2 regions of the Paraburkholderia sp. CHISQ3 genome follow, and region 2 is predicted to be linked to the other one. Evidence: riboswitches for the same ligand, from Rfam matches in the RefSeq annotation. Region 2 holds a riboswitch; the other holds the start of a gene.
What was found. A riboswitch is a leader RNA that binds a small molecule or an ion and turns the genes downstream of it on or off. The one in region 2 is predicted to bind cobalamin.
Positions count from the first base shown of each region.

Region 1: another riboswitch for cobalamin. It lies ahead of M0D65_RS12430 (CbtB-domain containing protein); the one in region 2 lies ahead of M0D65_RS11225 (TonB-dependent receptor).

Region 1 is NZ_JALPRG010000004.1:561,842-566,333, forward strand. Features, by position in the region: gene M0D65_RS12420 (LysR substrate-binding domain-containing protein) at 1-688, shown strand, start outside; gene M0D65_RS12425 (CbtA family protein) at 752-1,486, opposite strand; gene M0D65_RS12430 (CbtB-domain containing protein) at 1,499-1,708, opposite strand; cobalamin riboswitch at 1,756-1,899, opposite strand; gene M0D65_RS12435 (histidine phosphatase family protein) at 1,914-2,474, shown strand; gene M0D65_RS12440 (SMP-30/gluconolactonase/LRE family protein) at 2,745-4,492, shown strand, end outside.
Region 2 is NZ_JALPRG010000004.1:291,896-296,387, reverse strand. Features, by position in the region: gene M0D65_RS11230 (MFS transporter) at 1-307, shown strand, start outside; gene M0D65_RS11225 (TonB-dependent receptor) at 716-2,710, opposite strand; cobalamin riboswitch at 2,799-3,003, opposite strand; gene M0D65_RS11220 (fatty acid--CoA ligase) at 3,248-4,492, shown strand, end outside.

The DNA.
Region 1 (4,492 bases), 270 kb from region 2:
GGTCGGCGAACGCTTTCTCGGCAAGGCGAAACGCCTGCTCGGCATGAACGATGAAATCTGGGCGGATATGGCGGCCCGTCCGATACTCGGCCAGGTGCGTCTGGGTGTGCCCTACGATCTGGTCGGTGCCTGCTTCGCGCCGATCTTCAAGGCGTTTACCGAAGCATGGCCGAACGTGGAGATGGCGATTGTCTGCGGTTCATCGCCGGAGCTCGCGGAGGCACTCGCGCGCGGTTCGCTCGATGTCGCAGTGATCGAAGAACCTGCAACCGAAGCAAGTGGCGAATGTCTGCGTGTCGAACGCCTGGTGTGGGTCGGCGCGCGCGGCGGCAGCGCGCATCTGAAGCGACCGCTGCCGGTCTCGATGGTGAGCGATACCTGCGCATTCCGGCAGACCGTGCTCGGTGCGCTGGGCAGCAGTGGCATCGAGTGGCGCACGGTCTTCGAGAGCGGCAACATCGAAGCGACCACCGCGACGGTGCGCAGCGGGCTCGCTGTGACCGCGTGGCTGACGTCGACCGTGCCCGCCGATCTCGACATTCTCAGCGCGGATGCTCAACTGCCCGAACTTCCGCCGTTCGCGATCAGCCTGCGATTTCCTGCGCAGGGCGCCAACCCGGCCGGACGCGAACTCGCGCAGTTCATTCGCGATGGACTGCTGCGGCAACATCGGCCCGCGCCGATGTGAAGCAGCAACGCGCAGCAGGATTTCGCCGGTGTCGCGCTCGCTCGACTTCTCGACTTCAACCGTTCACAGCCCGGCCGGCAACACGTTGCGCGAGCTCTGCTGTGCACGCTCGACGAGCGCACCGAACAGCAACCCGATCGTCGTCCACATGATCGCCTGCATGCCAAGCGCCGCGAGGCGGAATTTCCACAACAGCGCAGCAGGGAACGCGGCGGGCACTTCGTTGATCGACGGCAGGCCGAGTTGCACGGCCGCGATGATGACGATAAACACCGCACCGGCGACGATCGCTCCATTCCACGCGCCAAATCGTGCAGCCGCATGACGCCGCAGCTTCAACGAGAACACCGTCGCCGCCAGCGAGATCGCGATCATCAGGAAGAACAGGCCCGTGCGATAGCCGATCGTCTCGGGGTCGCCGATCGATGGCGGATTGGCCGGATACTTGAGATTCGGCACGATCACGATCGCGACGAATGCTGCGAGCGCGAGCAACGCCGACAACGCACGTGCACCGAGCCGGCCCGAGCGGCCGTATGCATACGCGAACACGAGCGAGAACAAGCCGCCCACCGCCGCGCCATACACGACCACACCGGTCAACAAACCGAGCCCCGCCTGCGTGTGACGGCTGACAATTTCTGGCTCGGGCGCTTCGCCCTTCGCGGCATCGGCTTTCTCTTCGAACGAGATCGCCTGATCGACCTGCGGTTCGCCGGCGATCTTCGCAAAAGTGAACGTGAGCAATCCCGCGACGATGCCCGTGAGCATCCCGCGCATCAACAATCTACCGACCATGTCGACTCCCGGTTAGTGGCAAGGAAAGCCGAGCAGATGGCGGCCGTCGTGCACGAACTCGTGCACGTACATGCCGGGGATCAACGACGTCGCGCCTTCTTCGGCGCCGACGAAATAGATCGCCAGTAACAGCAGCAGGCCGCCGAAGATAATCCACGGCAGCAATTCACGCAGAGGGATCGGCACCGGCTGGACAGCCGGTTTGAAAACAGCATCGGTCATGACGGACTTCTCCTGGGGTTACGCGCCCCGATAGTCGTGGTGGTCGTGAGAAAAAGATGACGTGAAGCGAGGGTCTGGCTTCCGGTTCTTCATTGAACCGATTACAGTGGCGCGACCGCACCGGACTTGCACCGGCTTCCTTGCTTCAGCGGCGTTATTCTACGCGCTAAACTTCGCGGCACACGCTTCATGGGAGAGCAGCGCAATGCACACACGGTTATGGCTAGTAAGCCATGCAGCGACCGCCGCGATGCGCAGCGGCCGCTTCCCCGCCGACGATCCACTCGATGCACGCGGTCGTGACGACGCGCATGCGTATCGCGCACAACTCGATGTGCCTCGCGATGCGCTCGTATTCAGCAGCCCTGCCCCATGTGCTCGCGAAACGGCCGCAGCGTTGAATCTCACCGCCGACATCGCACCTGCGCTTGCCGACATGAGTTACGGCCGCTGGCATGGCCAGCGCGTCGCGGACATCGCAACAGACGAGCTGCCGATGCTCTCCGCCTGGAGCACCGATCCCCATGCCGCGCCGCCCGATGGCGAATCGTTCGCCGCGGTGTCGACGCGGGTCGCGCAGTGGCTCGAACAACTTCCAGAAGTACCTGCCGTCGTCGCAGTCACGCATGCTGTCGTGATACGCGCCGCGCTACTGCATGCGCTACGTGCACCGCTCGCTGCTTACACGCGAATCGAAGTCGGCCCGCTCTCGCGCATCGAATTGCAACGTTCGACACGCGGCTGGGTCTGGTGGCCCGCTGCATAGATAGTGGGATCGATCTGCGCGTCGCTCATCTCCTGCATGCGCTCCGCATGAGGCTCGACTTTCATTTGCATGTCCGTTGCGCACGCACATGGTGCGCAGTCCTTCATCGCACTCACGCAATCTAACGCGCGTGTAAGGCTTGCAAACATCGTCGCATGCAACGCGCGTCGATATTCTCGTGCAATTGTCATCGCAACATCACCCATGTTCGCGATTCGCGAACTATATTGGGAGGTCAGGGAAAAACAATACTGCTGAGAGGATTCACCGATGATCAAGCATCGCATCTATTCCGCGTTTCTTTCCGCCGTGCTGATCGCTACGATCGCGCCGGTATGTCAGGCGCAGCAGTACACCACCGACTGGATCGCCAACACCTTCGGCACCGACGCCACGCATGTGGGCAGTACCGCGCGCTCGATGTGGGTCGCGCCCGAAGGCGTCATCTACACCGCGTCGTTCTGGGATGAAAACGAAGGTGGCGTCGCGCTCTATCAGAGCGGCAAGGGCATCGGCTCGTTTGGCCTGCACAACGAGTTCCAGGGCAGCGCCATTACCGGCAACGCCACATCGATCTTCGCCGCCTTGCAATTCAACAACGTGTACGGCAGCGGCGCAGTGGGACGCTACAACCGCACCACGCAAACGCGCGATGTGCTCATCAACGTCAGTGCGGACACAACCGAAACCCATGCCGATGTCGTGACCGGGCTCGCCACCTCGGGCTCGCTGCTGTATGCGAGCGACCTTCCTGGCAATCGGGTCCGCGTCTACACCACAGACGGTGTCTGGCAGCAAGACATCAACGTGACGTCGCCTGGCGCGCTTGCCATCGACAGCTCCGGCAATCTCTGGGTCGCCCAGAAGAGCGCGGGCACGATCGCCGAATTCAGTTCCACCGGCACGGCGATGAACACTATCCAGATGCCCACTGGTGCGAAACCTTCGGCGCTGTTTTTCGACACGGCGAAACAACTGCTCGTTGTCGGCGACGAAGGGCCGGACATGAACATCAAGATCTATAACACCTGGCTCATTCCATTTCAGGTCGGTACGTTTGGGATCAAAGGCGGATATCTCGACAACACGACGGGTATCAAAGGCCAGGTCGGCGACAAGCGCTTCACGCGCGTCACCGGTATCGGCAAGGACTCCGCCGGCAACTTCTATGTGCTGAACAACCCATGGGGCGGAGGCTGGGATCTCGGCCGCGACGGCGGCACCGATATTCACGCCTACAACAAAGGCGTCCTGCAATGGACACTGCAATCGCTGAACTTCGAGGGCGTCGCCGCGCCTGATCCCGGTACGGACGGGGCGTACTTCTATAGCGGCACCAACATCTACACGGGTACCGCCGGAGGAACCTTCGTTGCGAACACGGTCGATCCGATCACCTATCCGTCCGATCCGCGCCTCAACATCAACGACACGCAGCGCGACGAACATTTCGGGCAGATCGTCTCGGTAGGCGGCAACCGCATTCTGGTCGCGTCAGGACAGAACCCGGCGATCTTCTATCTGTTCCACTTCAACGCTGCGAACGGCTATGTCGCGATACCGGATGCGTCGATTCCGGGTACGGCGTTCAATACGACGGCACCGATCACGGGTGGATTTTCTATCGATAGCAAGGGTGACATCTGGGCCGGTCTCGACAGGACGAACCACATCTATCACTATCCATTGATTGGCTTCGATGCCAGCGGCAAGCCGTCGTGGGGACCGGGCATCGCGCTCTACATTCCGCTTAGCGTCAGACCGATGACGCGCATCATCTACCTCGCGGAGAGCGACACGATGATCCTCGCGCAAGGCATTATCGGCAGCATCGACTGGACGTCGATCGGCACGCGGATCGAGGTGTATCACGGCTGGGCCGCGGGCAACATGACCAAGCCTAACCCTGTGCTCACCGTCGCCAACCCGAAGTCGATTACGGCGGCCGGCAACTATCTGTTCGCCGGATACGTGCACACCGTGCCTAACATCGATGTGTTCAATCTCACCACCGGCAA
Region 2 (4,492 bases):
TACGGGGTTCCTCGTTGTCTCGTTCGCGACGTCCTGGGTCGTGGATCTATTCGGCTACGCACTTGTGGGAGCCGGTTGCTCCAATATCGCGCCGGTTCTTTTTTCATCGGTCGGAAAGCAGAAGATCATGCCAACAAGTACCGCCGTCGCTGCGATGACGACGATCGGGTACTGCGGAGTCTTTGTGGGTCCCGCGCTAATAGGAGCCCTTGCACGCTACACTTCACTTGCCTCTGCACTTCTCGGGCTGGTTGTCCTGCTGACCATCATCGCCGCAAGTGCACGAGCAGTGCTTCGAGATGCGTAGCCGCTGAACCAGTTCGTTATTGCTAAACCTTTCCAACGTCGGCCGCGTTCTGTCGAGCGGCGGTGTCGCTCACAATCGGCACAACTTCCAGTGCAGATGCGCTCCTTCTTTCAATCTCGACCCGCGGCTCGGCTGGTTTGCGGGGCGGCAATATCCGCCTCAGGGACAGGAGACGTTTGGCGCATTCAGTGACGCCAGCCCGGACCGATGGGGACGTCAGTTGATGCGCCGGAGGCTGGAGCGGGCTCAACGCGCCGGTCGAGTCGACCCCAAAGCGCGGCTCTATGAATCGGATTACCTACTGGGCGTGCACGATAGTTATCGTGCAGGCGGAGGCTGCTTTTCGTCTCGCCGCAAACGCGTAAGTACCGACCGGCACACCACAACGACCGGCCTTACTTCCCCCACCTAAAACGTATAAGAAACCTTCCCAAACGCCGTCCGCCCCAGCGTGTTATATCCATACGCCGTCACATACTGCCGGTTGAACAGATTCGACAGATTCGCCGACACCGTGAGATGCGAATTAACCCGATACGACGCGCGCAAATCGACCCGCGTATAAGACGGCAGATAAGTCGCATTGAACTGATCGTCAAACGTCGTCCCGCCATACAGCACAGAGACGCCCGTGCTGAGCGCATGCAGGTGGAACTCATCCCAGGTGTGATCGACACTCAGGTTGACCGTTTGACGCGGGCGACGATTGAGCCAGCTGCGGTCGGTGATGTCCTGCGGATTCAGGATGCCGACAGCAAGACTGACGGGTGTGGACTTGCCGAGTGTGCCTTTGTACGAGAGGTCGATGCCCTGAATACGCGCTTCGCCGATGTTATCGGGCGCGAAGGTCGCCGAGTTATACGCAATCAGGTTATGCACGCGGGTGTTGTAAATCGCCAGCGAGAAATTGCCGAACGAAGTGGCCGCGTCGAGTGCTGCTTCGACTGAATCGCTGCGTTCGGGCCGGAGATTCGGGTTGCCGAATTGCGGGTAGTACAGATCGTTGAAAGTCGGCAGACGGAACGCGTTGCCGTATGACAGTCGCGCCGTGTAGACGGGCGTGATCGCATACGACACGGCGACATTGCCGGTGTTGACCGACTGGCCTTCGACAATCTCATGGCGTCCCGCGAGGAACAGCGTGAGCGCACCGAGCGTGGCCGACTGATGGAGCGACACCGCGGAATCGTTGCGCGTCGGCACGCCGGTTGGGATATCGACAGGCAGGAAGGCTTGTTCGCGCGAGAAGTCGTAGGCAAGCTTCGTCTCACCCGACAGCGGCAGGCCGAACAACCGGAAGCCCTTTTCCTGATGCGTGAGCGACGTCGATGTGCTGAGACGCGTCGAGTCGATCTTGTCGCTCGAAATACCCGGGCTGTTGGTGGTGTAGTAAAACTGGCGGTCGTTCGCGTAACCGACGGACTGGTCGAACTGCGTGTCCGGTGCGATGTCCCAGTGGAATGCGACGCCCGTCGTCAACTGGTGATCGAGTTGCCGGTTATCGCCGCCCGCATTGTCGTACGAGAGGTCCGACCGGTGATAAAGCGCGAACGTGGAAATCGACCAGTCGCCGTGCGCATAGCCGAGGCGGCCGTCGATATCCTGCGCGTGGTACGGATTGCGGCCTGCTTCGTGACCGTATGCGTAAGGCTGGGTCGTATCGATCCCGGCCGTGTTGTAGTCGTGCAATCCGAGCGAATATGTGAGCCCGGCAAGCGCAGCAAGTGGGCCGGTCGAGGGGATACTGCCGGACGTACGAATCTGCGTATCAAACGTCTTGTTCGAACCGCCACCGGTGGAGATCGTGGTCTGGTTGGGCTGATTCGCCGAGTGGCGTGTGAACAGCTGCACGACACCGCCCACCGCGTTGGCGCCGAACGAAGCCGCCGCGGGACCTGAAATCACTTCGACACGCTCAAAGGCTGAAGCCGGCAGATCGGCCCATTCCGCTGTGCCCGTGGTCGCGGAGCCCACGCGGATACCGTCGATAAACACGGCAACCTGCGCACCCGACGAACCGCGAATGCTGACAGACGCCGTCGCGCCCGGCCCGCCGTTCTGCGCAACGGTAACACCGGGAAGCGTAGCGAGCGCCTGCGTGATGCTGGGATCGGCGGGCGAGAGCCGGTCGAGATCCTGACGCGTCAGAACGTGCGTCGTCGCATACCGTTGATCGAACGATTGCGGTAGATGCTGCGTATCGCCGGTGACGACGATGTTCGGCAGTGTGGTCGTGGTGTCGGAGGAAGATTGCGGCGCTGGTGGCGACGTCGAATCGTCAGCCGCCTGTGCGATCGATGCACCGAACGAAAGGGCGAGGGCGGCGGAAATTCCCGCAACTCCCGCAACGCGACGCGAGAAAGCTTTCTGAAAGAAAGCGGTTTTTCTAATGATGCTAGCCATGTGACAGATCCAGAGGTCGGAGCCGTCCTTGCAACACGCACTCGCATCACGCGGTGCTCGCGCTTCGGGACACCCCGCCCGGCGCGGCTGCAGGACCTCGGTTGATGGCAGGTCTCCTGGCTCACGGGTCGCCGCCCGGTGCCGACCTTCCCGGTTTCCCAGTGGCCATGAGTGGCACGGACTCGCCGCTTACAGTTGCGGGGGCAGCCGCAGACTCGAAGCGTCGATCCATCGACGCGACTACTGCGTTCCCTTTTATCCCTATCACGGGAACCATCGAGGCGAGAGCGTAACGATTCCCGCGCGGCGCAGTCAATCTTTTCGGGCAAACGCGGGGCTCGTGCGACGCGCTTTTGCAACGGCCCCGTCTGCGCCGCAATCTCCGCGGCGCGCCTACCCCCATAACGCTCCCCTGTTCGGGGGATAGTCCGTCCCCCTGATCAAATCGATGATGGCATCAACCGGGATGCCACCGCACGCGATACGTACCCACAGCCTGTGTCAGCCCGATCGATTTCTCGACTCAAGGAGATTTAGATGCAGGACGCCGTGCAAGACATCACGCCTTCCCCGTACGCCTATCCGCTGCTGATCAAGCAGTTGCTGCATACGTCGTTCGTTCAGGCACCGGACCAGGAAATCGTCTACCGCGGCAAGCTGCGGATGACCTACACCACGCTGAAGGAACGCATTGCGCGGCTCGCCAATGGTCTCGACGGGCTCGGCGTGCGGCACGGCAGCACGGTGGCGGTGATGGACTGGGACAGCCACCGCTATCTGGAGGCGTACTTCGCGGTCCCGATGATGGGTGCCGTGCTGCAGACGGTCAACGTGCGCCTGTCGGAGGCCGAGATCGCCTACACGATCAATCACGCCGGCGCCGAGGTGCTGTTCGTTCACACCGATTTCCTGCCGGTGGTCGAAGCGATCAAGGATCAACTCGAAACGGTCCGCACCTTCGTATGGATCGATGAGCCGGGTAGTGAACCGACCGCACACACCATTGCGTTCGCTACCGAATACGAAGCGATGCTCGCAACGAGCGCCACGAGCTACGACTTCCCCGACTTCGACGAGAACACCCGGGCCACCACGTTCTATACGACCGGTACTACGGGCCTGCCCAAGGGCGTGTACTTCTCGCATCGTCAGCTGGTTCTGCACACGCTGACCTTGATGGCGGCGCTCGCGAGTCCGATGTCGGGCCAGCGCTTTCATCGCGGCGACGTCTATATGCCGCTCACGCCGATGTTCCATGTGCACGCCTGGGGCATGCCCTACATCGCCACCGTGTTAGGCGTGAAGCAGGTCTATCCGGGCCGCTACGTACCCGAGCGTCTCGTACAACTGATCCGCGACGAAGGCGTCACGTTTTCGCACTGCGTCGGCACGATCCTGCACATGCTGCTTTCGTGCGATACCGCGAAGCACGCGGACTTCAGCAAGTGGAAGGTGATCATCGGCGGCGGCGCGCTGCCGCATGGTCTTGCGAGCGCGGCGCTCGAGCGCGGCATCGATATCTTCGTCGGCTACGGGATGTCGGAGACGTGTCCTGTCTTGAGCCTCGCGCAACTACCGCCGCACACCGGCCCGCTCGATCGCGATGAAGAGGTGCGTCTGCGCTGCAAGACCGGCTTTCCCGTTCCGCTCGTCGATCTGCGCATCGTCAACGAGAGCATGGAAGACGTTGCGCACGACGGCAAGGCCTACGGCGAGATCGTCGCGCGTGCACCGTGGCTCACGCAGGGCTACCTGAACAATCCCGATGCCTCCACGCAACTC